Laspinema palackyanum D2c: one gene and its partner. The protein of the gene in region 2 interacts with the protein of the main gene of each other region in a pairwise test. Links are inferred from orthologs where the notes say so. Each region holds a gene or a part of one and is shown on either strand. Other genes may lie near its edges. The genes, in order: recA and dprA.

Evidence for each region.
Region 1: the proteins of dprA (region 2) and recA interact in binary tests that used the Bacillus subtilis proteins (3 or more experiments, as listed by UniProt). The link is inferred for Laspinema palackyanum D2c from one-to-one orthologs.

Annotation. Positions count from the first base shown.
Region 1 is NZ_JAMXFD010000006.1:150,222-166,548, reverse strand. What follows is about bases 7,298-10,205. They hold recA (recombinase RecA), read right to left. Parts: upstream 9,351-10,205; coding sequence 8,244-9,350; downstream 7,298-8,243. Other genes in these bases: xseA (exodeoxyribonuclease VII large subunit), read left to right, coding at 9,562-10,205; NG795_RS10205 (DUF3370 domain-containing protein), read left to right, coding at 7,298-8,151. Outside these bases: NG795_RS10225 (MFS transporter), read left to right, coding at 196-3,336; rsgA (ribosome small subunit-dependent GTPase A), read left to right, coding at 3,914-4,975; NG795_RS10215 (hypothetical protein), read left to right, coding at 5,273-5,497; NG795_RS10210 (MORN repeat-containing protein), read right to left, coding at 5,510-6,424; more of NG795_RS10205, read left to right, coding at 6,700-7,297; more of xseA, read left to right, coding at 10,206-10,794; NG795_RS10190 (CHASE2 domain-containing protein), read right to left, coding at 10,911-12,890; NG795_RS10185 (DUF928 domain-containing protein), read right to left, coding at 13,068-13,964; NG795_RS10180 (mechanosensitive ion channel family protein), read left to right, coding at 14,250-15,596; NG795_RS10175 (SH3 domain-containing protein), read left to right, coding at 15,835-16,327. UniProt on the Bacillus subtilis protein: Multifunctional protein involved in homologous recombination, DNA repair and competence.
Region 2 is NZ_JAMXFD010000003.1:80,016-96,208, reverse strand. The notes cover bases 6,984-9,757. They hold dprA (DNA-processing protein DprA), read right to left. Parts: upstream 9,058-9,757; coding sequence 7,909-9,057; downstream 6,984-7,908. Other genes in these bases: NG795_RS05535 (glycosyltransferase family 4 protein), read right to left, coding at 9,473-9,757; NG795_RS05540 (hypothetical protein), read left to right, coding at 9,066-9,206; NG795_RS05550 (hemerythrin domain-containing protein), read right to left, coding at 6,984-7,457. Also shown: NG795_RS05585 (carbon dioxide-concentrating mechanism protein CcmK), read left to right, coding at 1-219; beta-carboxysome shell vertex protein CcmL, read left to right, coding at 234-542; beta-carboxysome scaffolding protein CcmM, read left to right, coding at 774-2,414; beta-carboxysome scaffolding protein CcmN, read left to right, coding at 2,436-3,350; beta-carboxysome assembly protein CcmO, read left to right, coding at 3,461-4,309; NG795_RS05560 (hypothetical protein), read right to left, coding at 4,395-4,691; NG795_RS05555 (SDR family oxidoreductase), read left to right, coding at 5,169-6,029; more of NG795_RS05550, read right to left, coding at 6,435-6,983; more of NG795_RS05535, read right to left, coding at 9,758-10,735; NG795_RS05530 (DUF2301 domain-containing membrane protein), read right to left, coding at 11,451-12,110; NG795_RS05525 (hypothetical protein), read left to right, coding at 12,210-12,842; NG795_RS05520 (SAM hydrolase/SAM-dependent halogenase family protein), read right to left, coding at 12,903-13,679; arginine synthesis PII-interacting regulator PirA, read left to right, coding at 14,061-14,216; NG795_RS05510 (DUF4347 domain-containing protein), read right to left, coding at 14,461-16,193. UniProt on the Bacillus subtilis protein: Protein that helps load RecA onto ssDNA during transformation. Binds cooperatively to circular ssDNA, is able to bridge different segments of DNA. Favors the loading of RecA onto SsbA- or SsbB-coated ssDNA and formation of RecA-DNA filaments.

The DNA of each region.
Region 1 (16,327 bases), on a different replicon or contig from region 2:
GGAACGGAAATATGAGGTGATCAGAAGTATTTTTGATAAATCCGCCTTCAGGGGGATGTTTTTACTGGGGTATAGAACAATGCTGTCTAAAGGAGGTGTCAAAAAAAAACTTAAAAAGACTTCATCCTCAGTGGCTCACCCCCATTCATCGAATTGTGGGAGTCAATTTTATTTACTACGTTCGAGGTAGCTACCATGTTTCAAATTGTACAAAGGATGATAGAGTTTGGCGGACTGGCTCAAGTGCCGGTGGCACCGTTGGTCCCGACGCCAGAACAGTCTTCCGTTTTATTTTCAGGACCCCAATTTTTTGCGGCTTTAGTGTCCGGGGTCCTTTTAGCCTTTGGTTTTCAACTTTTATTAACAAATCTTTCGGTTGCTGCCGGTATCTCCTACATGGGGAATAGTTCCCGGTCGTCAAGCTCACATTCTGACTCGGGAGATACCCTAGGGGGTACGATTCGGAAAGTAGAGACGGCAGTAGGCGTCTGGACTTTGGTCACGGTGAGTATTGCTCTATTTTGTGCGGCATTACTGGCGGTTAAACTCAGCCTGATGGTCAGTGTTGGGTTAGGTGCGATTCTGGGACTGGTCATTTGGGCCACCTATTTTTCCATCTTGGTTTGGGTCAGTTCGACCACTGTGGGCTCGTTAGTCGGTTCCGTGGTTAATGCGGCGACTTCCGGCTTTCAGTCGATTTTGGGAACGGCTACAAGTGCCCTTGGTGCAAAAGCGGCCTCTAATCAGGTGGTGGCGACGGCGGAAGCGGCAGCGGCAGCAGTGCGCCGCGAACTGGGTCAAGCTTTTGATCCCGAGGATATTCGCGAGAATTTAGAAGATTACATTCAGGCTTTAAAACCGGCACAGTTGGATCTAAAAGGGATCCGACAAGAATTTGAAAATTTGCTAAATGAACCCCAGCTTCATGAATTGGCGACCCAAGGAACCCTGCCGGATGTGGACCGGGAGTCTTTGGTGAGTTTAGTCAGTTCACGGACGGATTTATCAAAGCGGGATATTAATCGCATTGTGGATGAGTTGGAAGCATCCTGGAATCAAACCAAGCAAAAATTGCAACCCCAGAAAGATTGGATGGGGGAATTGGTAAATTATATTAAGGACGCTTCACCGGCGGATTTAATTTCCGATCGCCTAGGCAGCCAAATTGACCGCCTGATTGATGCGATCGGCTCTCAAGGTCAGAACAAACAGAACAAAGGCAATCAACAACAACCCGGGATGATGCAGCAGGGAATGATGCTGGCATTTAATACCGCGTTGGGGATGCTGATGGGACGGACGGATATGTCCGATTTAGATGTGGAAAAAATCCTGTCTCAGTTACAGGAAGCCAAAAACAAAGTGACGGAGGGAACTGATAAAGTCACCCGGCAAATTCAGGGTAAACCGGCGGAACCTTACAGTGCCTTGCGAGCAGATATTGAAAATTACGTCCTCAATAAGTATTCCTGGCAGATGACACCGGAAGCGATTGATCGCGAATTCCGGGATGTTCTGTTTGATCCCGAAGCGGATCCGGGACTGATTCGCCAGGAGTTGGAACGCTTCCGGCGTGGTAATTTTGTGGATATGCTGGCTTCTCGCGGGGTGTTTACCCAAAGCCGGATTCAAGAAATTGCCAGTCACCTGGAAGCAGTGCGGTTGCAGGTGTTGTACACGGTGACTCGGGCTGAGGAAGAGCAAAAAGCGCAGGATCTGCGAAATCGGGTGGAACGCTATTTGCGCCATAGTCCCAAGGAAACCCTGAAACCTGCGGATATTGAGCGGGATTTCAAGAAACTGATTTCCGATTCGACGGCAGACTATCGGGAAATGCGCGATCGCTTGGCACATATTGACCGGGCGATGATGATTGAAACCATGCGCGATCGCAATGATCTCACTCGCGATGAAGCGGCGGAAATGCTGGTGGCGTTGGAACAGACGCGGGATCTAGTTTTAGAAGAGTCCAAAGGACTCCAAGAAGCGGCGCAAGCTAATCTGGATCTCCAGTGGAATCATGTCCAGGATTATCTGCGAAACACCGGGAAAGAAGAACTCAATCCCGAAGGTATCAAGCGGGATTTGGGTAAATTATTGGATAACCCACAAGCCGGTTTCGTAGCACTGCGATCGCGGTTATCGCACTTTGACCGCGATACCCTGGTGAAGTTGCTCTCCCAACGGCAAGAGTTAAATGAGGATGAAGTTAACGAGATCGCAGACCGAGTAGAACATACTTGGTACAGTGTTTCCCATGCTCCCCAACAGGTTGCGGATCAAGCGAAGCAACAGTACGATCATGCGACTTCGGCAATTTCCGATTACCTGCGAAGCACGGGGAAAGAAGAACTCAACCCGGAAGGCATTCAGCGGGATTTGCAAAAACTCCTCAATGATCCTCAAGCCGGTGCGATCGCCATTCGCGATCGTCTCAGTCAAATGGACCGGGATACCTTGGTCCAATTGCTGGCACAACGGAAAGACTTAAGCGAAGAGGATGTCAACCGGGTTATTGACGAATTGCAACAAAACATTCGCAAGGTCCTCCGGGCACCGCGCCGACTGGCGACTCGGGTGCAACAACAAGCCTTAGAGTTTGAACAGACTTTTGAAGATTACTTGCGGAATACGGGTAAGGCCGAACTGAACCCTGATGGCATCAAGCGTGACTTGCAATTAATGATTGCCGATCCACGTCTGGGGGCCAAGAATCTCGGACATCGCCTCGCCCATATTGATCGCACCACGATTGAGGCATTGGTGGCACAACGTCCTGATATATCAGAACAAGAAGCCAAGGAAATTGTCGGTCGGGTTATGTCCGTTCGCGACCAATTTATGCAACAGGTGCAGAATGTTCAAGACCGCATTAAAGGGGTGGTGGATAGCATTTTTGCCCGAATTCGCAACTATCTCAATTCCCTAGATCGTCCGGAACTCAACTACGAAGGTCTTAAACGTGATATTCGGACGTTGTTCGATGATCCGCAAGCGGGATTTGATGCGTTGCGCGATCGCCTCAGTCACTTCGATCGCGATACCCTGGTAGCTGTCATTAGTTCTCGCGATGACATCTCCGAAGCTGATGCCAATCGGATGGTCGATCAAATTGAAGGAGTTCGGAACAATGTGTTACGACGCGCAGAACGGATGCAACTGGAAACCCAACGTCGCATCGAACAGGTGAAGCACGAAGCGGAACGCCAAGTGGAAGAAACCCGCAAAGCGGCAGAAGTTGCCGCCTGGTGGTTGTTCTTCACCGCGTTGGTTTCAGGGATTGCGGCTGCCGGTGCCGGTGCGCTAGGTGTGCTCCTGACTGCACGGGTTCTGTAATCCCGTTCCCGACTGACGCATTCCTCCTCTCCCTTGTAGGGGTACTCCATGAATAGCCCCTACAGATAGGATTTGGACGCGCTATACAGAACAAAAGCCTCTTTTCTAAGGGGCTTTTTTTTACTTAAAAATTCCCCTAAAATTCCCTGTTGATACGGAATTCAGTTGTGATAGCTCTTTAAAAAGGAGTAGGCCCTTCGACAAGCTCAGGAGGCATTGCCCACCTGCACAGAAAGGTGGGCAGTGCCCACCCTACTTTTAACTTTTAACTAAGGGGCTTTTTTTTCCTAAAAATTCCCCTAAAATTCCCTCTTGACATCAGATTCACTTTAGGTTTTAATAGAAAAATAGTAGTCTCTCAACTGAAAAACAGGAGAGAGTATTCACCCATCAATGAACGAATCGGGAGAAAACGAATGTCTGAGTTAGTCTGCATTTCTAATCAAGAATTAGGCCAAACCATGACCGGGCATTAACCTAGAGACTTTGAGAATGAATTTTCTATTGAGAACCTCAATTCGGGTTTCTCGGGATGCCTGGGAATCGACACACCAGACAAATCGAGGAACTCTCAACCATGAACCTAGAACAACTGGGTTGGACTCCATTTTTTAACGAATCATTTGCACCGTATCGGGAACAAGGCTATCTCCCGGGACGAGTGGCGATCGCCCATAAACATCTCTACGTCGTTTACTCCGAAGGCGGAGAACTATTAGCGGACATTACCGGAAAAATGCGCTATCACGCCACCAGTGAAAACGATTTTCCGGCAGTGGGAGATTGGGTAGCGATGGGACTGCGCGACGGGGAAAATAAAGCGATTATCCAGGCTATTTTGCCCCGAAAAACTAAGTTTTCCCGGAAAGGTACGGGCGTCAAAACCCGTGAACAAATCGTTGCCACTAATATCGATACGGTCCTATTAATGTCAGGAATGGACCGGGATTTTAACCTGCGGCGGATCGAACGGTATCTGATTTTAGCCTGGGAAAGCGGTGCAAAACCAGCAATTGTGTTGAATAAGGCGGATTTGTGCGATCGCCTGGAAGACTACATTGCCGAGGTTGAAGCAGTGGCGATGGGAGTGCCGATTATTCCCCTGAGTGCGATCGCTGGAGTTGGGTTAAATGCCTTAACCCCCTACCTGCAACCGGGAAACACCGTTGCCTTACTCGGGTCCTCCGGGGTCGGCAAATCTACCCTCACCAATCAATTACTCGGAACTGCCACTCAAAAAGTGCAGGAAGTGCGCCAAACCGATAGTCGGGGACGGCATACCACCACCCATCGAGAATTGATGATTTTACCCTCCGGTGCCCTGCTGATTGATACTCCAGGAATGCGAGAAATCCAAACTTGGAACAATCAAGAGGGATTACCCGAAACCTTTGCGGATATCGAAAGTTTGGCGCAACACTGCCGATTTCGGGATTGTCAACATGATTCCGAACCCGGTTGTGCCGTTCAAGAGGCGATCGCAGAAGGAACGTTGGATTTTGAACGATTTTTCAGTTATCAAAAGCTGCAAAGCGAGTTAGCCTATTTGGCCCGAAAACAGGACCAAACGGCGCAGTTAGCAGAGAAGAAACGCTGGAAAAAGATTCATCAACAAATCCGGAAACTGAGTAAGGGATAGAAAAGAAACGGGCGGGGGTTTGAACCCCCGCCTAATCACTCAAGTCGGTTAAAAACCGACTAATGCAACAACCTTTAGTAAAGGAGAAACCCGGTTTCTGACTGTCAATGAACTCGGTTAAATCAATTAAATTCGTTGATATACTATCTAATTGAACACTAATTTTCATGATTTGCCCCCTCTTTGTACATAAACTTTTATTTTATCCTACCTAGTCCCTCGTGTCAAACTGCTGCAAGACGCGCTATAGTACCCAAGGGATTTGAAGTTGAAATAGAGGAGGCAGAAGGGGAATCAATGACTTTTATTTTTCCATTGCTGGAAGAAAATATTGCACCGGAAATGACAACTAAAATCATTGAAGCTTTCAAAGCGGAAAAAAAGCATTACACCAATTGTCTGCTTGTATTACAGTGGGCTGTAACCTACATATCACGCAATAGGGAGGCGATCGCTTTTCCCACACCAACGTCGGAGACGCCCTCAATCGCGTCTCCACAATTCTTCCGTGAAAATCTGTGAAATCTGTGGCTCTTACCCCCCCGACGGCGCATTATTCGCCTGAAACTCTCCATCCTGCCATACCCCTTCCACCCGCGTCCCATTGGCAAAAATAAACACCCCTTTGCCATGTCGAACGTGATTTCTAAACTCCCCTTCATACCGATTGCCATTGGCAAACGTACAGACCCCTCTCCCATTCAATTTTCCCTCGCCCCATTGTCCTTCGCACCGGGTCCCATCACCCATAACGTAAACCCCATTTCCCTGGCGCAGGTTATTTCTAAATTCCCCTTCGTAGCGGTTCCCATTGCCAAAACTACAACTTCCTTTACCGTTTAATTGTCCATTGCGAAATTCCCCTTGACAGCGCGTGCCATCGGCAAACGCATACACCCCAGTTCCCTGTCTGACATTATTTCTAAACTCGCCTTCGTAGCGATTGCCATTGGCAAAGGTACAAACCCCTTTCCCGTTCAATTGTCCGTTTTCAAACGTACCGGAACATTGGGTGCCATCGGCAAAGGTATAAACCCCACTGCCTTGAATGATGCTATTTTGAAATTCCCCTTCGTAGCGGTTGCCGTTAATAAAATTGCAGGAGCCTCTACCGTTGAGTAAATTGTTGCGAAACGTTCCCGAACATTCGCTACCATCAGCAAACAGAAAAGTACCATTTCCCTGTCTGACACCATTGGTGAGTTGGCCGTCGTAATAGTTTCCACTGGGAAAAATGCAGATGCCGTTAGGATTTTCGCTGCTGGAACCGCTATTATTCTGACAGTAAGTGCGGGTAACGCTGCTGGGAACTTGAGCGATTGTCGGTGCGATCGCAGCCGTCCCAATCACCCCCACCGCAACCATTGCGGCGATCGCCCATTGGGAACCTGTCCCTTTCCAATCCGTCGTCACTGTTTTGGTCTGGCTAAGAAAAACAAATGGCAACATTTTTCCAAAAAACCTCCGTTTATGGCATTGTAAATCAACTCTGATTGGATTGGTCGATGCTCTCCTTAGCCCCGATTAAAACACCCCTTTGCAAGTCAACTCTCCGGTTACGCTTTGCTATCTTAATGTCTCTATTGAATGATGTCAACTATAAATTTATCTAACCCCTATCCACTAGCAATCCTTATACCGATGTCGCCCCGATGTTCGGGTAAAAGGGCGAAAAAACGATAGAATCGCGATCGCATCTCATTATCCTCTCTTGACCACCACTCATGCTGCCATTCTTCCTAATCTTTCCTATCGCCCAAACCACTGCCGTACCCACTCCTGCGCCTGCGATGCCTCCATCACAAGTGTTGCCAGAACCGGAACAAATTCCCAGTTTTGACGCTATCCCGGCGATCGATGCTTTACCGCCCAAAGAAGTGCAGGATGTTCAAGAGGTGCGCCCTCTACTGGGAGAACTGGATCGAGTGCCGGTTTTTAATAGCAATAGTCCAGAGGTGGTACTGACACCGGGAATTTTACTGTCTACTTTTCCACCCGAGGGAAAACAAGTACCGGATGCACACTTAAATTTTGCGTTTCAAGGACGATTTGATGTGTTTTCCCATCATATTGCTAGGGCGCGATCGCCGGAAGAAACTCGCACCTTTTATCAAGGGTTGATGGCGTACAATCCCACCGCAGAAACGGTGACGATTGAAGTGTTGCAAGCCGGGAGTTATTTAACCAGTCCCGATGCATTATTTATCGAGCTACCGGATATGGTAGAAGATGCGGAAGGAAAGGTGTATTCTGGGCCGGGAAGTCGCGTAATGAATGCGGTTTTGCGGGGAAACAGACAGGAAATGTTTCCGCAGAAATGGGAGATTCCTCCGGGTGGGACGGTGATGTTAATGAATGCGCCGATTCCGGTGGGAACGGTAGTGCCTTCTTCTAATGCGCGATCGACGATGATGCGGTTGTCGAGTAGTGGGGAGGTCTATTTGGCAAATTTAGCGATGAGATCGCCCTTGACGGATGATGGCAAAGAACGCGCACCTACTTTAGCTCAATGGCAGCGATTGTTAGAAAATGGGGGGTTTGCAGGGCCGCGAGATACGCCGCCGACTTCTCTGGATCCGAGCAATATCGATGTGGTGTTCGGGCGCGTGGCGGGGGTGGCGCAGGGGTCGCAGTGGCGATCGCATCTCACTGATGACCCGAATTCGGAAACTCTCACAATTCCGCCTCTGGGTCAAGCGTTTGCCTATGCGTTGAGTACGGTACATCGCATTACTTTGGGAACGGGGCAGATACAAAGTGCGCCAATGCTGGCACGGTATCCCGATACGGCCTATTTCGCTCATGCTAATTATGGGATAGAATACGATTTGAGTTTGCCATTGTACAATTCTAGCGATCAAGCGCAGACGGTGAGGTTAGAGTTTTCGTCACCGTTGAAGGAAAATGAGGATATGGATGCACTGTTATTCTTCAATCCGCGCGATCGGCAAGTGTTCTTTCGCGGGACGATCCGAGTGCGCTATCCCGATGAAAAAGGCGTCACTCAGACGCGCTATCTGCATTTGGTACAGCGACGGGGACAACAGGGAGAACCGTTGTTGTCCCTGACTCTACCACCGGGCGATCGGCGTTTGGTTGAGGTGGATTTTCTCTATCCTCCCGATGCGACCCCACCGCAAGTGCTGACGGTGAGAACGGTGGCAAGTCCGAATTAATTGGGGTGGGGAAGGGGCGATCGGGAGCATCCCGATTTTGTAAATCGGGATGCTCCCGTTTCTGATTCCCTTGCTAGAGATTATTTACAAACTTAATCCGCATCCTCCTCATCCACATACTCGACTTCATAACCATCTCCATCGATGTCATCATCATCATCGCGATTAGAACGTCCTACGGAGTTGGCAGAAACCACCGCGCCGAGTTCTAACTGTTCTCGCACCTTCTTCTCAATTTCGTTGGTGATGGGGAGATTTTCTTCCAGATACTTCAGAGAATTATCCCGTCCTTGACCGATATTATCTCCGTTGTAGCTATACCAAGCGCCTTTACGATTAATCACGCCGGTTTCTTCCGCCAAATCAATTAAGCATCCCATATTAGAAATGCCCTTGCCGAACAAAATATCAAATTCAGCAATGCGGAAGGGTGGCGCAACTTTATTTTTTGCCACCTTGACTTTAGCCCGAATGCCGTATTCTTCCGTGCCTTTTTTCAAGGTTTGAATTCGGCGGATATCCAGACGGACCGAAGCGTAGAATTTGAGTGCATTTCCCCCGGTGGTGGTTTCGGGGTTGCCGTAACCGCCAATTTTTTGCCGCAACTGGTTGAGAAAAATCACGGTACAGCCGGATTTACCAATATTTCCGGTAATTTTCCGCAAGGCATGACTCATTAACCGCGCTTGTAACCCGATGGTGGGGTCGCCCATTTGGCCCTCGATTTCCGCGCGAGGGACCAGGGCCGCTACGGAGTCAATCACCACGAGGTCCACTGCTGCCGATCGCACTAACTGATCAGCAATTTCTAGGGCCATTTCTCCCGTATCCGGCTGAGAAACGAGTAAATTTTCGATATCAACCCCTACTTTCGAGGCATAACTCGGGTCTAGGGCGTGTTCCGCATCCACAAAAGCAGCTAGTCCCCCAGCTTTTTGAACTTCTGCAAGCGCGTGGAGTGCTAGGGTGGTTTTACCTGCACTCTCTGGTCCATAAATCTCAATGACGCGGCCTTTTGGCAACCCGCCACCCAGGGCTAAATCAAGAGTAAGCGCCCCGGATGGAATCGTTTCGACCCTCATCTTGGTGGCATCACCCAGGCGCATAATCGCCCCTTTGCCAAAGCTGCGCTCAATTTGGGAAAGTACGACTTTTAGGGCCTTGTCTTTTTCAGAATTCGCTGTGCTTGCTGTAGCCATTATCTTAATTTGGGACTTGCAGATTGGGTATGTTGACTATCTATTCTACATTACTTCAGCTTGGGCTGTGGGGGGGTCATCAAAGGTTAAAATTGTTTTAAAAATGGAGTGGCTTCTCCCCCCGGTGACCGCCTAGCTCAAAACACTGTAAAAGTCTTGCTGATTATAGCTTTTATTGTTAAGTCCCTGCTTACCCCCAAAAGAACTGTTCATGAATGAGTCGAACACCTATCAAATGCTGACGGATACGGCCCTATCGGTGGCTGGATTAACCGCCTACATCCAAGAGTTGTTGGAGTTGGATTCTCAACTGCGGCAAGTCTGGGTGATGGGGGAGGTTTCGAGTGCCAATCACCATCGCAGTGGGCTGTTTTTCACGTTGCAGGAACCGGACGGGAGTGCGACGATTCGCTGTGTGGTTTGGAATTCTCAGCTTGAAAAGTTGGTGCAGATGCCTTCCAGGGGGGAGCAAATTTTGGTGTTGGGCAGTATTCGGATGTATCCGAAGCGGGGAGAGTATCAGTTGACGGTGTGGCAGGGGTTTCCGGCAGGGGAAGGGTTGCAGGCCCTGCGCTACCGCCAGTTGCGATCGCGCTTGGAAGCAGAAGGGTTATTTGATGCGGACCGAAAGCGCCGGTTACCGCGTCATCCGCAGATTATCGCGGTGGTGTCGTCTCCCCAGGCGGCAGCATGGGGGGATATTCAGCGAACGCTCAATCAGCGTTATCCGGGATTGCGGGTGTTGCTGTCTCCGGCAACGGTCCAGGGGGAATTGGCCCCGGCTTCTATTGCTTCGGCGATCGCCCGGGTGGAGGCAGATAATCGCGCTGAGGTGCTGATTTTGGCCCGGGGTGGTGGGGCTTCGGAGGATTTGGCTTGTTTTAATGATGAACGAGTGGTGAGGGCGATTTCCCAATGTTCGATTCCAGTAATTACGGGAATTGGACATGAACGAGATGAATCCCTGGCAGATTTAGTGGCGGATGTTAGAACTTCCACTCCCACTGCTGCGGCTGAAATTGTGGTTCCAGAATTGGCGAGTTTGTATGCAGAACATCGCTACCGGGTGGAACGGGTAAAAGCGGCGATGGTTGAGCAGATGGCACAGGAAGTAGAAGGGATTAATCAGTTGCGATCGCGGTTATATCGGTTACCGTTAGAACGACAGCTTAAGGAAGATTGGCAATCTTTGCAATGGTTGCAAAAAAGACTGGTGCAAGCGACGTTAAAACAAGGCGATCGGGCGCAGCAGCATTGTGAGTTGTTGCGGCAAAAGTTAGGAACGTTGGACCCGCAGAAGGTGTTACAACGGGGCTATGCGGTGTTGAAGAAAGAGGATGGGGCGATCGCTCGTAGTAGCAGTGAGTTAGTTGCAGGAGATGAGGCGATCGTGCAACTGGCTCAAGGTCAGGTGAAGGTGCAAATTACAGAGATTTTGGAATAATGGTTTATTCAAGCACCTGCTGGGTTTCTGGAGGCAGAGCCTCCAATTGTACATGACTTGGCAGAGCCAAGTCACGAGGTGAGAGGTGATCGGGTACTTACTATTTACCCCTCCCCCTAGGTCAAAACCTGATAGATATTCACCGGCTGTTGTCGTCCTTTTAATTGGACGCTCCCGATACATTGGGTGGAAAATTGTCCCTGAATATAGTGATAGGTTTCTTCCCCGATTAAAATTCTACAAATCCCCCCGTCTAAGGTTTTATCGTAACTTTCTAATCGGGCGGCGACGTTGACAGTATCTCCTAGTACGGTATAATTCAACCGTTGGCGAGAGCCGAGACTTCCGGCGAAGACTGTGCCGGTGGAGATGCCAACGCGCATGGCGACGGTGGGACGCCCTTGGGCTTGCCATTGTTGATTGAGCGATCGCAATTTTTTCCCCATCGCGACGGCACAAGCAACAGCGGCGATCGCATCTCCGGCGATTTCATCTGGTCGGGTCCGGGGAATCGGCACCCCAAACACCGCCATAATGGCATCCCCAATAAATTTATCCACCACTCCATCATGGTCTAACACAATCCCTGACATGGCTTTCATATACTCATTCAGCCACAGCATTAAGGTTTGAGCATCGCTTTGTTCGGTAATTCGAGTAAACCCTTGCAGGTCGGTAAATAGGACCGTTGCGGTCATTTGCTGCCCTAAAATCTGCCCTTCTTTGAGTAATTCATGACGACTATTCCAGACCGCTTGAGCAATTTTTGGGGAAACGTGCTGACCCAACAAATTCATCACGGTTTGGCGGTTTTCACTTTCGATATAAGCAGTATAGCCGACCATTGCTACTGCTGAACTGATTAACGCCAGTAAGGGGGGAACAACGGGTATCCACCACCCCGCTAAAAAGACTAAAAATCCTCCGCCAATCGACCCCCCAGAGACTAGGGCTAAGAGCATAATTTTGGAGCGAATTCGCAAGAATCTCCAGCCTAATATTGCACCCACTCCAGACCATAGGAAAATCCAGAACCCCTCCACTGAATCGGACCAAACAGCGATGGACCGTCTTCCCTCCAGGGCCCCACTTAATAACTGAGACAAGGCATCTGCATGAACTTCAACCCCTGCGGGTGAGGTGACCCAGCTATTGCTATAGGATGTAAAAAATCTATCTTTAAGACTCGCTGCGGTAGAGCCAATTAATACAATGCGATCGCGAAAAAAATCCGGGGAAATCTGGTTTTCTAAAACAGCAGTCATAGAGACTGTATCAAAAACATTGCAATGTGGGATCCAACTTCGGCAAAGATGATTACGAGGGTTGAACAAAATTTGAATCCCTCCGGCATCGACGCCCATATAACCGCCATCAGTTGCAGTCAAGCGGACAAACGAGGTTTTTCCCAATCCCAGTTTATACCGTTCCCGGTCTAGTAATTCAAATCCGATGCCCTGGGGTTTTAAATACTCTAACGCCAATTTTACCGGAAAACTATAAATAGTTTTATTATTTCTATCCTTAACGGACAGTAAAATCCGCCGAACTTTGCCATCACGGTCTAATAGAATATCTGCCGCCCCCACCTGTCCGAGTTCGCTTAATTGAGTCGGAGGGCCAACGGAATCCCCATAAGCATTTCCGGTTACTTTCTGAATTCCGATTAAGTTCGGCGTTGAAGCGAACACCTTGGTGAGCTGCTCATGTCCCGGTTCTACGGGGAGGTCTCGATAAATATCGAGTCCAATCACGGCAGGTTCATGACTTTTAATGGTTTCCAGTAATTGCGCTAACACTTGGTCAGAAATCGGCCAGGTTTTAGCCCGTTGAATGTCCGATTCATTGATGGCAACAATGGCAATCCGCGAATCGGTGGGTTCCATAGGACGCCACCGAAAAAATAGGTCAAGGGTGGCCCATTCTAGTAGTTGCAAGACGCCTAAACTTCGCAGGGCAATGGTCAAAATTGCCACGGTGGGAGCGGTGATGAATATCCCGCGCCATTCCCATAAAACCTGTTTAATTTTTTTCGCCGTCACATCGGGAGACTGTCTGATAAAAAATCCGGGTTTGGGTACATTTCGATTAAACATTCGCACAGGGAAAGAGGATAAAGAAATCGAAACCGTTAATATTTTAGATTAAATATAGATTCACCCCGATTAGATAGCCAACGGATCTGAGGATTATTCAATCGGGTTCGGTTGTACCCCACCGGATGGGGGCGATCAATCCTCGATCGCCTAGAAGTGTTTCCGACCAGGGTCCGTTTAGGGCTGGGTTGGTAGGGGTTTATTTTCTATTTCACAGCATTCTAAAAACGGTTGATTGACCAGAAATTCGAGATTAACAACCTCAGCACTCAACAGTTCATCCCACCCGATTTTTGCTTCGGTGGAAAAATTAGTGGGCGACTGCTGCATATCGGCTAACAGTTCCAGGGTGGGATACCAAAAGCCATTTTGTCCATAAATTTCAGCGCGTTCCAGGGGAGTTGCGGCATTTTCCAGGTCCGCCATTAAGCTTGGACTCACATCCATCGGTTGAATCCATCCCGAGACAAACAAATCTGCGGCGCGATCGCTCGGATCGCACAGGATACTAAAGTACCACCTATAATACTCGCCACTCTTTAAAGATAGCTCCTGGAGGGGAACGGTGAACCGGATAATACCGGGGGTATTGGTGAGTTCCACCATCATCTGATAAAGCTGTTCTGTCCCCGTCTCATCTTGCAGCACAAATTCCCCTGTGAGGGCTGAAGTCGTGGGCAAATAGATAAAAAAGGTGGTGGAATTTCCTGCTGTGGTTAACCCCACCCCAGAGGAAGGCATCAAGGCAGTGAGGGGTTCCGAAGGGATCTGGCGATCAATGGGACATTTGCCGCGAATTCCATTATTAAGGGGAATCTGGCGCAATGGAGGTTCTATTGGCGGCTGATAAAACCGAGTGCCTCCTGCCGAACCCTGTAAGGGAGAGGGGTTATCCCTAGGCGGATCCAGAGGGTCCCCTTGGGTGAGCAGTTCCCCGGGTCGAGTTTCGCGGAGGATTTCTCCGGCGGTGGCGGTTGCCTGTAGCGGTGTTGACAGGCGAGAGACGATGGCGATCGCCACGAAGACGGCGGACCCAAGGGGAATTAGAGATAGAGGGGACTTTTGCCCAGGCATAATACAACGCTCTCCTGTATGAATCAATCCAATTTTAAGCGGGAAATTTGTGCTTTTATGTCTTAGTCTCTCATTTAAGATTTTTTGTTCTCTAAAAAGAAAGGGTAACAGGTATTTGGCTTAACATCCCGCCTCTATAATCATTAAAGAGGAGAAAGCGATCGCGGAAAAATCGCTTACTTCCCGGTGAACCGGCGCTGAAGATATACCATAAGGGGGACGCAATGGAGGGACGATTGTGGCTCAAAATGTAAGGCAGTACCGTTGACCCTTGAGCATCCAATTATGTTAAAACACAACCTAATCAAAGTAAATCTGAGGAGGACAGCTTACCTGGGGGGGTTCCTCTTAGGCGCGATGATGGCGATCGCTTCCCCGAGTTTCGCACAAGAGGAGATGCCGATGCCTCAATCCTCTCCGGCAACGGAGGAGAGCGTCCCTGGGTTGACTGAACCCTTTTTTGCCGATGTCGTTGTGAAAAACCGACCTATTTTTCAAGTCGGCAGTGTGGGAAATCTGAGCGCACGAGAGCGCGCACAGATTATCAACCGACGCCTAAGCAGTTTGATAGGTCAATCGGAAACCGCAGACTCGATTACTGTTCAGTATAATCAGACCGAAAATTATGCAACCTTGCAAGTCAACAACCGCGTGATTATGACGGTAATCGAGCAGGATGCCGAGGATTTTGGGGTTGCAAATGCTCAAATTTTAGCCAATCAGTGGGCGGAGGAATTGAACGAAGCTCTTGATCGTCCTCCCCTGGCGATCGATGTCGCCCAACGCCTCAATGCCACGGTGCGGAATTTACTTCAAGATGCAATTGGTAACTTACCCTCGCTGGTGGGAGCATTAATTGTCATCTTATTAACTTGGGGTTTTGCTATTGCTGTCCGTCGGATTGCCTATAGTTGGGCGCAAAAAACCGAAGGCGATCACAGTACAGAACTGTTGATTTCTCGCTTGGGTTATGGGGCGATTTGGGTGATAGGTTGGGTGATTGCCTTGGGCGTTTTAGGGCTAGATTTTGCCGCGTTACTCGGAGCATTAGGACTCACCAGTGTGGCGATTGGTTTTAGTTTAAAAGATGTTTTAAGTAACTACATTGCCGGAGTGATTCTGCTGGCAGTTCGTCCCTTCCGGATTGGGGACCAGATTGCGATCGGTGACTATGAAGGCACCGTCACCGAAGTTCAACTCCGCGCCACCACCATCAGAACTTATGATGGACGGCTGATTTATATTCCAAATCAAGAAGTCTTTTCATCCAGTATTACGAACAATACCGCTTCACCTCGGCGACGCACATCGGTGATGGTTGGTATTGATTATGACGCCGACATTAACCAAGCGAAAGCCGCAATTTTAAAAGCCCTTAATGAACTTGACTTAGTAGAACCCAGTCCGGCACCTGAAGTCCTCGTTCAGGAATTAGCTGCCAGTACGATTAATTTAGAAATTCGCTTTTGGGTGGATTCCCGACGAGCCGAGTTTCTGGAAATGACCTCTCAGGGCGCTCAAAGAATTAAAGAGGCATTAGACCGCGCAAACATTGAAATGCCGACGGAAATTTATACGCTAACTTTTCGGAATTTACCTCCCTCGATTCAGTCCTCCCCACCCCAAGGCTAAAGCCCGAGAATCCCTGATTAAAGCCCAGCTATTCACCCTAGAAGAGAATGAAACCTAGGGAGGGGTCGGTCAAGTTTTACTCAGGATTCCCCCCGGGGAGATGGAGAGTGATGATGTCCGGGAAGGTTCCCGAAAGAGTGAGCAATACCTATCTCCAGACTGATTTAAAGCTAAAAATTATGGGTTATAACTAACTCATAATAATACGACAGTTTTTAGTCAAATTGGAGATTAAATCATGAGAAAATTTACTCACTCGAACTTACCCGCAGCATTTGTGAGTTTATTGGCGATCGCCGGAGGATTACTAACGGGAACTGCCCAAACCCTTTCCGCCTCAACGCCCTCCTGGCAACAAGCACAGGCACAGGCAGCCCAGAGTTTCTGCCGTCGCACCCTCGCTCCCTCTGGGTTGATTATTCGCCAAGGACCGAATCCCAACAGTCCCCAGGTGGGATTTGTTCCCTTTAACCAACAAGTGACCCTAGTCCAAGGATTTCAAGGCATCCGAGGACCCGACGGACGTCAATGGGTCGAAATTGCTGCCCCCGTGCAGGGATATGTATCTAATGGATATGGCAATACCAGCAATTTGGGCTATTGTGTCGAACAAGTGGGAACCACTCCCGTACCCAGTACCGGACCCACCCCGGTTAACTTATGCCGAGAAGTCAATGGCGATCGCGCACCCCGAGGGTTAGCCATTCGCGAAAACCCGTCCCGCCTTTCCG
Region 2 (16,193 bases):
GGTCGCGTCACCGTCATCGTGCGCGGAGATGTCTCGGAAGTGCAAGCCTCCGTCGGTGCAGCCGTGGAAAATGTCAGACGAGTCAATGGTGGACAAGTCTTGTCTACCCACATCATTGCCCGTCCTCATGAGAACCTAGAATATGTTCTACCGATTCGCTACACCGAAGCCGTGGAGCAATTCCGGGAAAGCACCACAGGCATTCGTTTAAGCCGATAAATTGAGTGTAAATCATGCAACTTGCCCAAGTTCGCGGTAGCGTCGTCAGTACGCAAAAGGATCCAAATCTGCAAGGGGTTAAATTACTCCTGTTGCAATTAATCGATGAGGAAGGACAACTCATCCCCAAATACGAAGTCGCTGCGGATAATGTAGGGGCTGGTGTAGGGGAATGGGTGCTTGTCACCATTGGCAGTGCAGCAAGGCAGGTCATCCGTAGTGGCGAGCGTCCCGTGGACGCGGCAGTCATTGCGATTGTAGACACGGTGAATGTTGAAAATCGCATTCTTTACAGCAAGAAAGAAACCGATCGCTTTCGTTAGTCAGTTTCGTTAGTCAGTATAGACAAAACAGACCAACGCGGTGCGATCACATTCGGTGTGGAGTCAGGCGTCAGGAGTCAGAATTCAGGCAAGATTCACCTAGTTGTGCGATCGCCATAGATGACGTTACACAGATAAAAGCAAACCCTCTGTAACCTTCTGTCCCCAGAATTCTGAATTCTGAATGTCTGACGCCGATTCTAGTCGCATACAGGAAGGAGTAATTCAGTTATGGTAGTCCGCAGCAAGGCGGCTCCGCCAACCCCTTGGTCAAGAAATATGGCCGAGCCTCAGATCCACAAAACCGCCTACGTTCATTCCTTCTCTAACATGATTGGGGATGTGCGGGTTGGTGCTCATGTCTTGGTTGCCCCAGGTACCTCAATCCGGGCTGATGAAGGCACCCCCTTTTCCATCGGAGAGTATAGCAACATCCAAGATGGCGTGGTGATTCACGGACTCGATGCAGGACGAGTCGTCGGAGATGACAACAATCCCTATTCCGTGTGGATCGGCAAAAATTGTTCGATCGCCCACATGGCCTTAATTCACGGTCCCGCCTATGTCGGGGATAGCTGTTTTATCGGCTTTCGTTCCACCGTCTTTAATGCCAGAGTCGGCAAGGGCTGTATCGTGATGATGCACGCCCTGATTCAAGATGTGGAAATTCCCCCAGGCAAATACATTCCGTCTGGAGCGATCATCACCAACCAGCAACAGGCCGATCGCTTGCCGAATGTGACAGAGACGGATACCAAATTCGCCACCCATGTCCTCGGCATCAACGAAGCCTTACGCAGCGGGTATCACTGTGTGGAAGACAAAGCCTGCGTTCTGGAGATCCGCAATGAAGCCCCAGGCCCTGTAAGTTCTAATGGCAACGCTACTAAACAAGAGACTATGACCATCACTCAAGAAGCAATCTCCCAAGTCCGAGATCTCCTAGCCGGTGGATATCGGATCGGTACCGAACACGTGGATGAGCGCCGCTTCCGCACCGGATCCTGGCAAAGTTGTGCTCCGATTGAAAGCAAAAACCTCTCGGACGTCATCTCCTCCCTAGAACAGTGTTTAGCTGAACATCGTGGGGAATATGTCCGCTTAATTGGCATCGATGCCAAAGCCAAACGCCGGGTCCTGGAAACCATCGTCCAACGCCCAAACGGTCAAGTCTCCAGCAGCAACGGCAACGGCAACAGCTCCTATCGCCCCAGTCACAGCCCCAGCAGCTACAGTGCACCGGCTGGGAACGGCGGTGGACTGCCCACAGAATTAGCCGAGCAAGTCCATCACATCCTGACTCAAGGATTGCGTCTGGGCACTGAGCACGTCGATGAGCGACGCTTCCGGACCGGCTCCTGGAAAAGCTGTGCTCCGATTGAAAGCAAAAATGAATCCCAGGTGCTCGCGGAATTAGTCAATTGCTTGAAAGAACATCAAGGGGAATATGTACGCTTGATTGGGATTGACCCGAAAGCCAAACGCCGGGTGGTCGAAACCATCATCCAACGCCCCAACGAAACCCTCGCCACCAATGGCAACGGTCGCCCATCCTCCCCAGGGCAAAACTACAGCAGCAGCTATAATAGCGCCCCCTCTGGTGGCTCGGGTAACCTAGATCAGGGAGTCGCTGACATGGTGCGTCAAATCCTCAGCCAAGGATTTCGCCTAGGTGCCGAGCACGTCAATAAGCGGCGCTTTAACAACGGGTCCTGGGAAAGCTGTGGTGCCATTGATACTCAAAATCCATCCCAAGCCCTCGCGGCGGTGGAAGGATTTATGCGTCAATATCCCGGTGAATATGTTCGCCTCATTGGAATTGACCCGAAAGCCAAGCGGCGCGTGGTGGAAACGATCGTCCAACGACCCTAGTGTGCAGGGAAGCGTCAGGGGGTGGCCCAAAAGCCCAGGGGGTTGAGTGGATGCCCAGCAGTCGTTGCATTCTGTGGCAATCCGCCCTCGGAGTTAGGGAGAGAGGCGATCGCGTCGCATCTTGACTCCCCCTTAACTTGGGCTATCCACCTCTCGTTTCCCAACCCTTCCCCATACCGGAGATCACCGGAGGGGAAAATCGAGATCGTTCGACCCTTAAAGGTTCCATTTCCCATGTATTTGCCGCCACTGCAACCCAATCGGAATCCCAATATTTATATGAGTGGCGATGTCACCATTGATGAAGGTGCCTCGATCGCCTCGGGAGTCATCCTCCAGGCATCTCCAGGTACTCGCATCGAAATCGCCGCTGGTGTCTGCATTGGCATGGGTTCCATTCTGCAAGCCTGTCAAGGCAATCTAATCATTGAAGAAGGGGCAACCCTCGGTGCCGGAGTCCTGGCGATCGGAACCGGCAAAATTGGGACCCATGCTTGCATCGGTAGCTCGACGACGTTACTGCACCCCACGGTTGCATCCAATGAAGTGATTCCCCCCGGTTCCTTACTCGGGGATGAAAGTCGTCAATGGATCGATGTGGAGAACACTGCTGCTGCCCCGGATCCAAGTCCGGTATCCCCTGCGGGTCCCAACCCAGTCGCCCCGGATCCGATACCACCGGCTCCCCCTCAACCGCCAGAACCTGTGGCTGTATCTGAGCCGGAACCTCCGACTCCGAGTCCGACTCCGGAGCGATCGCAACCCATCAGCAGCAATGGCAATGGCAATGGCCCAGAACCTGCGGCGACACCCCCAGATCAGGCCGTTGTTCCATCCTCTCCCGCTTATGTCTATGGACAAGCACACCTCAACCAATTGATGCAAACCTTGTTTCCCCATAAACAACACCCCATCCAACCTATCCCAGAGGATTAGATTTAGTCCCTATTAAATTTTAAATGTTACGTTTGAGATCAGGTGAAGAAATTGAGAACCGATACCCTCAGCTAATGTGGGACCTCGGTCATGTTTGAGGGAGAGGCAAGATGGAAAGACGCGATGTAGGACTGGTAAAGCGCGAGCAAAAAACGCGCAGTCACGACCTTCAGGATTTAGCTTTGGGTTTAGTATCGACCCAAAGTTTCCCGGCGATCGTCGGCTGTGCCGATATGATGCTCAAATCCGCTGGGGTGATTTTAGTTGGATTTGAAAAAATCGGAGGCGGTCACTGTACGGCAGTGGTCCGGGGCAAAACGGCAGATGTGCGCTTGGCTGTAGAAGCGGGTGCTGAAACTGCCGAAAAGTTTGGTCAAGAGGTTTCTAAGCTGGTTATCCCGCGTCCCTTGGCAAATTTGGAAGCTATCCTCCCCATCGGTGCGCGGTTGAGGGATTTGGCCGAAGGCAATCACGGACGTCCAACCAATCAAGCGATCGGACTGGTGGAAACCCGAGGATTTCCGGCTTTGGTGGGTGCAGCAGATGCTATGCTCAAGTCCGCTGATGTGGATTTAACCGGCTATGAAAAGATTGGCGACGGCTTATGCACGGTGATTATCCGAGGCACTGTGGCGAATGTGGTCGTCGCAGTGGAAGCGGGGATGTTTGAAGCCGAACGGATTGGAGAACTGACCTCGGTGATGGTAATTCCCAGGCCCCTGGATGATTTGGAGCGGTCTCTGCCCCTGGCGAGTTGTTTTGTTGAGACGGCCCAACCTCTGCAAATGCCGGTTGTCATTGAGGAGAAAGAGCCTGAACTGTTAGCCTTGCCAGAGTTGGAGAAACTGGGTAAACCCCTAGAAGTTGAGGTGGAACCCCTGGAAGTGACGGAGTTGCAGGAATTGCAAGAATTACAGGAATTACCGAAACTGGAACTGGAGAACCCGGATCAAGAATAACTTGAGGTCTGGCCCCTGGGGATTCGGGTTTCGAGGCGATCGCAGATGGGTTCAGTTCAGCCGGATGCCCGGTGATTTTGGCACGCTAAGATTCAGGAATTTCAGTTTGAGACTGGCGATCGAGAATCCCTTCGGCAATCCAACGAGCAAACGCTTCATCCCCCATCCGCGATAATGCCTCTAGTAGGATGTCTAGCGATTCTTCCGGCGCGTCCCGAGTTAACTCCACAGGTAGGGCTAACAAGGGCATATTCTGGATTAGTTCCAAGAGGTCCTCGCGGATGCGTTTGCGCTTGGTTTCCAGGACCATCACGGTTCGACGAATCGATCGCTCGCGGGTGACTTCGAGTAATAAAACATCCTGTTCATAAAAGTTATTCATTAAAAAAACTCCTTTATGGATACCCCTTGCCCGAATCGGGTTGCACTTCCCTACTGAAGACCAGCGCGATCGCCCCTTGTGAGCCATCTTAAACGAATTTCCCTTTCCGTAACTACAATCCCTAGGTAGGGGTTAACGCACCACTGTGGTTTCGGCATTTTCCAATCCCTGGAGACCCCATTCTCATGCGCAGTACAGAACCCAGTTAGGGCCGAACTGTGTTGCCCCGGGTAAGTCCGCCCTCTGAATCTCCCCATTGTGCTCCAGACCGCAGGTTTTGGGGTCTCCTCACCCTCCCTCAACCGCTGCGGGTTCAAGCGGCGCTAATTTTCCCCTTTTAAACCCTCGGTAATTCGGCCTATAACTTAAAGAATATGCCGATCGGATTAGTTTCAAAATCTACAAAAAGACAGGGGGCAATTCCTGAAAATTAGTTCTATTTATAAGGGGTAGTTTAAAAAGTTTAGGGAAAATTCTATGCCGACGCAAGAAAAACAACGCCCCGCTCAACATCAAGACCAACAACCGGGCCTGGAATCAGAAATGAATCCCCGTCCTAAAGCCCGTGCTTCTCACTATAAAGGCAGTGGAAAATTAGAAAATAAAGTTGCCCTGATTACGGGCGGAGATAGCGGAATTGGTCGTTCCGTGGCGATTTTGTTTGCCCGAGAAGGAGCGGATGTGGCGATCGTTTATCTGAACGAACATGAAGATGCCAAAAAAACTCAAGAGATGGTAGAAGCGGAAGGGCGGCGCTGTTTGCCGATCGCCGGAGATATCGGTGAAAAAAGCTTTTGTGAACAGGTGGTTAAACAGACCGTGGATGCTTTCGGCCATCTGGATATTCTGATTAATAATGCAGCGGAACAACATCCCCAAGAAAATATTGAGGATATCACTCAAGAACAGTTGGAAAAAACGTTCCGCACCAATATTTTCTCCATGTTTTACCTGACTCAGGCGGCTATGCCTCATCTGCAAGAAGGCAGTGCGATCGTGAATACGACCTCGGTAACCGCCTATAAGGGAAATGAAACTTTACTGGATTATTCTTCCACCAAGGGGGCGATCGTTGCCTTTACCCGAGCCTTGTCTCAAAAAGTGGTCAGCCAAGGAATTCGCGTTAATGGGGTCGCACCCGGTCCAATTTGGACTCCCCTAATTCCCGCCACCTTCCCCCCGGAAAAAGTCGCCTCATTCGGTCAGCAAGTCCCGATGAAACGGGCCGGAGAACCCGAGGAAGTCGCCCCCTGTTATGTGTTCCTCGCCTCGGATGATTCTTCTTATATGACAGGTCAAATTCTGCATCCCAATGGTGGTACCGTTGTTGGTGGTTAAGCGTTGAGCTTGTCACTCAAAATAGCAGGGTAATCCCTCGTCTTTTCAGCTTTGGTGGCAGGACTTACACAGATTTGGAAAATCTATCCTAAATGTAGAGGCGACCAAGGGAATCGCCTCTACATTTATGGGTTCAGGTTAAATCTTGCGTAATACTCCATAGGGTACTGATAAGTCTATAAAAACAACCGGCATCAAGCGGTATGTGTAGGGGCCTGCACATCGAAGCCCCTACAATCCGTTTTTATAGACCTTTAAATACCGTATGGAGTATGACAACGGGATTCTGTATGATTTAAACCTCGCTATATAATCGGGGGAAACCCAAAAAAGGGAGGGATTACACCCCCCCTTTCGGCTGATTTACAACGTTAGGTTAGCAACTAACCAAACTGAGTCTGCATCTTAGGACGCCATTGATTGTTGAATGCGGCTTTTGGCTTCCTTAAACTGCTTGGACACTTGTTCCATTTGGGCCTCATTCATGGTTTGCTGGAATTTATTGAACATATCGTTCTCTTCTTCCTTGACGTGATGCTGCACCATTTCTTTCAACTGTTTGACACGAGTCATAAAGCTGGCATCGCTACCGTTGCTGGATTTGATGGCTTCGAGGAGTTGTTTCATCTCCGCCTGCTCGTTATACAGATGTTGCACTTCTGGGAATTGAGCGCGGATAGCGGGATAGACCACTTCTTCTTCAGCTTCCGAGTGAGCGCTGAGGTCTTTATAGATTTGACCGAAGAATTCTTCGCGTTTTTTAGCGTCGCTGGTGTTTTCGATTTCCGCGAAGAGGGTGTCTACCTTGCGGTGATCTGCACGGAGGATTTCCAAAATGTTCACATCATCTTTAGTGCGGCTGACGGCGCTACCAAAGACACCACTCAAGGCTGCCATTGCATCTTGAACCCGACTCCAGACGCTTTGATCCGGGTCTTGTCCGGTGAGTTCGCGAGTGCCGAGGACTTCGAGAATACCCTTGAGTTGTTCTTGGTGAGAACGGTTTTCAAAGTTCACCGTATTCAGGGGAGTGATGGCGACTTCAATGTCAGCACCGACGACTTGTGCGGCTTTATGGACGAGGAGTCCTTTCATCACCTGAGCGTGTTTGAGCAGTTCGTGCTTAGACATTTTATCAAACAAGCTCATTTTGGAATCTTCCATCATTTTCTGAGCTTGTTTGAGGGTTTCCTCAGTGGTGCTATCGGGTTCAGAGGGATTGCCATATTGAATGATGGTGGTTTCAATGATGCCGAGGTTTTTGCGGTCATCCTCTAGCATACTTTGCAAGCGCTCGCGGATATCGGGGTCGCTGGTGGCGCTGATAAATTTTTGTTCATTAGAAATGAGAAAATTTTGCACAGCTTTCATATCGGCCAATTTTTGGGCGATCGCCATGCGTTTAGTATCTTGTAATTGAACGGTCATTCGGGTGTTCTCCTCGAAATTCAGGATTTAAAGTTGTTGTCAACTGTCCTTCAGTTTAAAAGAGGACACTTTTAAATTCATCCTTCTTTAGGCAGATCGTAGTGTTTTTAAAGGAAGACAAATTTTTAGGCCAATCAGGAGAGATTCCGCAATAACTTTTACTTATTTGTCACGAATACCCTCACTATAAACGTGATGAATCAAGGAAAAACCCAGAAAATTAGGGGGATTTGCCAGATTTGCTCTAGGGTACTCTTAAGTTTAAATATTCCTTTTGACAGGGAAATTTTTATGCCTTTAGGAGGTACACAATTTAGAGAGAAATTTATAAAGGCCAGGGTAACAATCTGCCATTTTCCCAGAAAGAGATGGGCAAATGAGCAAGGGGAAAATTGACGGCTACAGCGATTTGATAAATAGGGGCAAATTTTTCTTGGAAGAAACCCTTTATTCAACTGCGGCGATAGCGCATTCCCGGTAATTGCTCCACCAAGCCGATTAATTCAAGTTGCAATAAGGCACTGGACACCGAGGCGGCATCAAGTTGGGCTTGGGATACAATGAGTTCAAAGGCGATCGGCTCGATCGCCGTTGCTTCCCAGACTTGTTGCAAGGGAGGGGCTAAATCTGGGAGCGATGGCAGGGGGGGCATCACTGCCGTGGGAGAAGTGAGGTTTGCCGCAGTGGGGGAAGGGGTCGGATGATATTTGGGGATAGCCCCTAGCATTTCCAGCAATTCAGTTTCATTGATGATGGTTTCGGCCCCATTTTTCAACAAACGTAAACAGCCTTGAGAATTGGGATCATCAATGCGTCCAGGTAAGGCAAAGACATCTCGGCTATATTCATTGGCGACTTTGGCCGTAATCAGCGCCCCCGATCGCTCGGGTGCTTCCATGACCAGAATGGCCTGACTTAACCCGGCAATAATCCGATTGCGTTGCGCGAAATGTTCTCGCCTTGTGAGTGTTCCTACAGGATGCTCACTCAAAAATAATCCTTTTTGTATAATTTTCTCAGAGAGATTACGATTAGTCTCTGGATATATTTTGTTGAGGGGAGTTCCGAAAACGGCGATCGTGCGGCCATCGGCATCTAAACAACCGAGATGGGCGTGAGTATCAATGCCTGCGGCCATGCCAGAGACAATGGTAAAGCCACATTCCGCCAGAATCTGGCTAATTCGGCGGGTGCATCGCTGCCCATATTCGGAGGGATTACGAGTGCCGACAATGCCGACAATGGGACGATTACCGAGGGTTTCCTGGCGATCGACCTGACCCTGGTAATACAGCAGGGGGGGTGGGTTAGGAATTTCTCCGAGCAAACGGGGATAATCGGGGTCGGCAGGGGTCCAAAAATTGGGGTTTTGGCGCAGATGTTCGCTGTAGAGTTGTTGGGGATTCAGTTGCGATCGCCTGGTGACAATTTTTTCGACCAGTTGCCGACCTAAACCCTGGACCTGAGTGAGAGCCTCGGGTTCAGCTTGCCAAGCAGCGGCTAAACTGCCGAAGTATTTAAACAAGCGACCCAGTAACACCGGGCCGACTGCGGGAATTTGCGACCAAGCCACCCAAAATGCTCGTTCTTCCAGATACATTGACCCTAATGACTCCTATCGAAAAATCGGGGGGAAATATAGGCGATCGCATTTTACAAGTACCCTTCGGAATCCGTCCTGGGAGAGCCATCATCATTGAGGCTTGTCATCCCGGGAATGGATGGCGATCGTACCCCCTTGAATTTTAGGGGAAAGTGTAGTTTGGAACAACGGAAAAGTTTGTTGACCTGAGATCTTGCACCATGCTCAACACCGGCGGGGGATTAATCCCCCGCCTCATAGAATCAAGTCGTCTAAAGACGACTGTAAGTCTTATCCTGTGGTGTTTTCAGTCGGTTTCAACCGACTTGAACTGTTAGGCCGCCAATCGTTTGAACCCCCGCCGGTTGTTGCTTGGCGACCAATTTGGGGCAAAAACCGGGTTTCTGGTCCTGGGGGTCTGATGCTCTGAGCATTAGGCGATCGCCGGGTCCAGGGACTGGCTGGATTGGACCAGCAATGTACTGTATAAGTGACTGAGTTGACGAGCTACGCCATCCCAGCTAAACTGGCTTTCGACCCGTTCGCGAGCGGCTTGGCCTAAGTCGGTTTGCCAGTCGGGGTGAGATAAAATTCGGTCAATGGCGACGGCAAAGGCGGCATCATCCTGGGGTGGACAGAGTAGACCTGTTTCTTCTGAAACCACGGTAAACTGTAATCCGCCCACATCTGAAGCTACAACTGGGGTGCGGCTGGCCATTGCTTCGATCGCCACTAATCCAAAGGGTTCATAATGGCTAGGAACCACGCAGACATTGGCCGCTGCATAATATAAGGGCAACTCGTCATGACCAATCCGTCCGGGAAAGGTTGTCAAGTCAGCAATTCCCAATTCTTCGACAAGACTGCCAATGCGATCGCGTTCTTTCCCATCGCTTTGACCTGGACGCCAACCTCCACCAATCATCAGCCGGAGGTCCTGCTGATCCCGCAGGGTGGAACGACTCATCGCCCGAACTAAGGTTTCAATCCCTTTGCGTCGGTCAAATCGACCCACATAAAAGACCACAGAACTATCTTGGGGAATGCCCAGTTTTTCCCGCGCTATTGCCTGGGAAACACCGCCAAATTGATGAATATCGGTGCCGCAAGGAATCACATCGATCTGTCCCTTGGTGGAAACAAGAGTTCTCATGTGTTCTTTTTCCTGGGGAGAAGTCGCGACAATGCGATCGGCATTTTCCAAACAAGCCTTTTCAACGCCTAAGCGGGTACTGGCAATCATCGGAATGGTGGAAACGGCTTTATACTTGACGGCACCCAGCGAGTGGTAAGTATGAACCTGTTGGATGGGTTGAATTTTTTTCAACTCCATTCCTACTGCTGCCGAAATCCAATAATTCGTATGAACCAAGCGATAGTCTAGGCGCTGTTGTTCTTGAAATTTCAGAAATTCTTGAACAAACTCGGGGACATATTCATAAATTTTTTGGCGCGGAACGAATTCTTCGGGTCCGGCAACTAAGCGAATGGTCCGACAATTGGGGGTATGTTGTACTATCGTCGGTTGTGTGGCATTGGACTTGCGGGTGAACATATCAACTTGCCACCCTAGATTGCCTAACGCTTCTCCAACCTTGCGAACATAAACATTTTGGCCTCCGGCCTCTTCTTTACCAATTTCTATGGCTGGGTCGCCATGAACAGAAATTAAAGCAATCGACTTGGACGTTATCATAGGTATAAACTAGGGGTGAAGAAACTGAATTATAAAAACACGGCCAGTGTTGAGCGGCGGGATTCCAGTTCGGTTGGGTTATCCCTGAATACTAGAGGTGACCTAGATTCTGTGGGGACTTCTTAACACTAGGCTTAGGGACTCCAGGACTGGTACTGGAACTCAAAGCGTTGAACTAACATCCTTTTCAGTCAAAAGTCTGAGCAAAACCCTCTATTTAAGGGGTCTGATCGGTGATGTTTTCCCTTGCATAAAATGGAAGATAGAACCCGGCAGTAGAGGTTTGTTCTTCCGCACTTTTGGGCGAGGAAAATTTATAGGGAAATAATAAAAAATAACTCAAGGCGATCGCATCTACCCCCCGAAATAATTCGAGGGGAATAGCTCAAGGAACATCACCTCAATCCCACCCATAAAATGTGGCGACAGAATGAGTGAATTGGCCTGATGGCATGGAGGTTAATCCCTGGAGCTGATTTTATATGTTAGCTGTCTTGAAGCCCAACTCCCGCCCCGGTCATCTCTGCTATGTCATGATTTATTGACAATTAACGACAAGGCGCATTTTTGCTTAGAATTGAGGGGGAGTCAAACCCTCCTAATGGGTTCTGTCGCACTGTTGGAGACTTTAAAAGGCTTGGTCCACAATGAAGGAACCTATGCCCTCTATCATTTTTGTTCTGTACAACCCTGTCCAGAAATATCAATTATCGGGTTAAGGCTGCGCTTTTTGCTGTTCCTTGAGGTAGGCAAAAACACTTTTATCTCCAATATCTGACGGAATGTCTTGGCCCGCTTTTCGCAAGGCAAAGATTAGAAAGAGAATGGCCCACAGGGCTAATAGGATTTTTTCCATTGAGGGAGTTAATAAACCTGAGAGGTGACCTAAAATTAGCAGGGGAACTAAGGGGGTGAGCAATTTAGTTTCTAGGCGATTGAAACAAAAGGCTTCTTTAAAATAAATGCCAGTTAATGCCACAAAGGTAAATCCGATACCGACGAGGGCGATCGCCTCGTGATAAACTGTGACTACGAAAGGGTCAGGGCGAGTAAAAATCACCGTTAATGCAGTGACGGCCCCAGTCGCCCAACAGACTTGAAGGAAGCGATGGAGGACTTGCAGATAAATGTGAATCGTCAGTAAGCTGACGCCGAGGGCAAGACAGAAACAGGCATAGAGTACGCTCAGACTGGTGAGGACATTGGGAGTAGTTCCTTGCCAAAAGAGGAGAACTGTGGCAATGGCGAAACTGAGGGCGGCTACCATCAAGCCACTGCGATAGATGATAACAGATTGGCGATCGCTGGGGGTAATGCTAAATTCCCCAAACTGCCCTTGATAGACTGGAGATTCCATAGAATTAGCTTGAGTCATGATGAATTTGACCGATCTACTCCAAGATAATGGGTGTTCGAGATACACTTTAGATTATGACCGATTTGATGACTGACCCGACCCTGATCCGATTTAAATATGACTAAATCAAAAAAACCTCCGAAACAAAGCGCCTCATCCCCCTCGGTCCCGAAAATTATAGAAATTGATGAAGGGGTATTTGGCCCCCGGCTCATGGAACGGGGGGAAATTCCTATCAATCCTCAGAGAATCCTTGATTTAGTCAAACGGATGAGCCAGATAGAAGAGTTATTACTAGATGATGAGGATGAGGATGAGGATGATTTATTTTTAGAAGATATTTTTGATGAGGATGAGTTTGAACTAGAATTACAAGAAATTTTAGGGAGTCCTAATTTAGAGGTCAATGAAGAAAATTTAAACCGATATTTACAATTTTTGAAAGCTCGGATTAAACCCCCTTATAATCTGACAGGAAATGGAGAGTTTGACTGGGAAGAAGAGTATGTGAGTGGCGGCAAGAGCAAAAAAGAATATGAAAATCTGAAAAAACACAAGCCTTCTTATGTGGATACCTTTAGCTTGGTTCAGTTTTGTGATGTGGGTACAGAGGGGATTATGGTGAAGGTGGAACGAACGAGCGATCGCCGCCAGTTTATCTTGCCTTTAATTGATTTAGATGTGACCAAAGAAGATCCCGAGCATTTTGAGTTGATTGATAATTATCTCCTGTGGTTTTTCAGTTATTAGACCAATTTGCCGACAGTTGAGGGTTGGCGATCGCCCTTTTCAACAACCCATCCTGATCCTTTAGCTCAACCTCACCCTCACCGTTGCACCAACGGCAAGTTGGAATGTATCCGCCGCATTGCCGCCATTGATGGCAATTTCTACCCAACTGTGAGAACCGACGAGGGCGATCGCACCTCCTCTGGGCGCATCACTGTAAGTATTTCCCCCGGGGATCATGCGATCGCCCACTCCAACTGACCCGAGTTTTTCCATCACCCAAGTGCTAGGAATGTTCGTGATCAGGTTACCAAAGCAATCGATATATTGGATACAACCGGCGATTTCCTGGTTTTGCCACTGACATTGTGGCAGATCCAGGGTGACTAAAGTCTGGGGATCAATCCTGGGTCCTAGATCCTCTAAAGGCACTCCTTTAGTCAAATGAGCACCTACGGGAGCAAAAATATCTCGCCCATGAAATGTGGTACTCGGAGCAGGGGTGCGCCAGTAGTCAGAATTGCTCAGTTCCACTGCCGCGAGAATGGGGTTTTCTGGAGTAAGTATCCCAGAGAATAACCCGTTATCAGGTCCTACCAAGATGGAGTGCGGGAGTTGAAGGGCGATCGCCCGTCTTGCACTGCCGACACCGGGATCCACAACGGCGACATGAACCGTCCCCTGGGGGAAATAGGGATAAGCATTCATCAGACAAAAACGCGCAGCAGCGACATCCTGGGGAGGAATCTCATGGGTGAGGTCCACAATGGTGACCCCGGGATTCATACAGGCGATGACGCCCTTCATCACGCCGACATAGACATCATGGGAACCAAAATCGGTTAAGAGGGTAAGCATGGGATAGGGGAGATGGGGAGGATAGGGAGGATGTTCAACGTCCCGATTTGCTGTCGTTTCTTTCTGATGGGGGGTGGCGATCGCCTGTTGGCGTTGGCAGAGTCTCGGGTTACTCCAGGAGGTTAATGCCCGGAAACGACTGAAGTCGTTACTACAAACTAAGAAGTTTATCCGAACCCTCCTCAAGATACCGGAAAGGGGACCAGAGAAGGCTAGTTATAAAAACCTACCCCTCCCTTGTCCCTTGTCCCTTGTCAGGATCGGGAGCATGAATCGGAGATGATTATTAAAATTTTGGTAAATTTTGATACTATTCCTGATTTTAAGTGTTATTTTGGAAGTAAGGGAAAATACACGAATTAAAAACGGAAAAAGTCCACCATGAACAAAATTAGTCATGAAACCTTGAAACAAGCCGCAGCCATGCATCGGGCAACTATCCGCCAGAAGCTACAGTATCGCCTGGAAATGGCTAGACAGAAAGGGGATGAAAGCTTGATTCGGATGCTTGAAGCCGAAGCCAACTATTTCAGCTAATGCCTGATTATAAGGAATCCCGTTGATAAAACCCCGAATACAGACTAGATATAGAGACGCCTCATTTCGCGTCTCTATCGTAGTTTAAGGGTCTAATCTCAGAGTTGGGGGTTCTGCTCAAGATTAGATATCAGCTTTGCAATATTTTAAGAAGTGGGAGCATCTCAGGGACTTGAACAGCTAGGAGGATGCTCCCATTTCTGTTGGAGATATTCTATTTCCCTCAAGGGTCCTGACAGCCACTCTACAGAAACTGGATACTGCTGACCCCTGCGGCAGGGATTCCCATCAGGGATGCCAAAACTTCGCCGGTACTGGCGATCGCAATCTCAGTGGAGTTCCCGTTTTGAGTAATCAAGAGTTGATCCACGGTTAAATCCCCGGTTAATTCCAGAAAATCCTGTTCCACTTCAAAATCCCAAATCAGGTCCTGGTTATAACCCGCCTGGAGTACAAACCGATCGCGCCCGTTGCCGCCAATCAGGGTATCATCGCCGAAATCCCCACTCAGGCGATCGTTCCCATCTCCTCCCGCGAGGATATCGTTCTGTTTACCGCCAAATAAGGTATCGTCTCCCTGATCGCCATTGAGGGTGTCATCGCCGCGATCGCCATAAAGGAAGTCATTTCCAGCACCCCCAGAGAGACAATCTTTTTCCGTATTAGGATCCATCGGTTCCTCAATGCCGGTACCCCCGAGAAGCGTGTCATCCCCATCGCCACCGCAAAGGATATCATTGCCGCGATCGCCAAAAATTAAATCATCCCCCTGATCTGCGGCAACAATATCATCCTCCTTGCCACCGCGTAGGGTATCGTTTCCCTCACCCCCAGATACCGAATCATCCCCCTGGTTGCCGTTAAGGAAATCATTTCCAGCGCCACCGAAGAGCAAATCTCGCCCATTGGGATCGAGCACTGCGGCATCATTGGGATTTCCCAGCAGCGTATCATCGCCGAGTTCGCCCAACAGGGTATCATTGCCAATGTCGCCAAAGATGAGGTCATTATCTTTGCCACCGTGCACGACATCATCCTCTTTTCCGGCATGAATGGTATCGCTTCCTTCGTTGCCGAAGAGGTAGTCATTCCCGCGATTCCCAAAGAGTAAATCAGCGTCAAGGAAGGGACCGACAGGGATATCACTGCCTTTGCCACCGTAGAGAGTATCGTTGCCTAAATCGCCATAGAGGGTATCGCTATCCTCATCGCCCAATATCTGATCATCGTCTTTTCCACCCCATATCCGATCGCCTCCGAATCCGCCGGAAATGGTATCGTTGCCTTCGTTGCCAAATAGATCATCTTCCCCGGCATTCCCTTCTATCCAGTCGCGATCGCCTTGGGAACCGATGGGAAAATTGCTACCCATTCCACCCAGGATAGTATCGTCTCCGGCACTTCCTAAAAGATTGTCATCACCCGGGTTGCCAAAGAGTAAATCATTGCCACTGCCTCCGTTCATTTCGTCAGCGCGACTGCTGCCTTGTAAGGTGTCATCTTCTTCGGTCCCGATGAGGATATTTTCCACCGCATTCGGTTGGGCGATCGCTGCTGCTAACGGCACGAATTCTGGTACTGTCAACGTCGGGCAATTGCAATCCGGTACCTCTATGGGAGTTAAGGGGGGTATCGGTGTTTCCGTTAAGCTGGAATCTGGATTGAGGGTTGATGGCAGGATGGGTTCTCGTACCACTTCCAAAAGAGGTGAGGGAGTGGGTTGCGGTTGCGGTTGCGGTTGCGGGGTTGGGGTTGGGGGTTCGTCATCGTCAGTAATGGTGGCGATCGCTTGGTCCGTTGCGATCGCGGCATTGACGGGATTAGAAAGATTAACAAAAAACTGTTCATCGGGTTCATCAATCGTATCGGGGGCGATCGCTACCGTAATCGTTTTGGTAGTTTCCCCAGGATTAAACTGTAATGTGCCACTCGTTGCCGTATAATCTTCCGGCGAAGTCGCACTATTATCAACCGTGG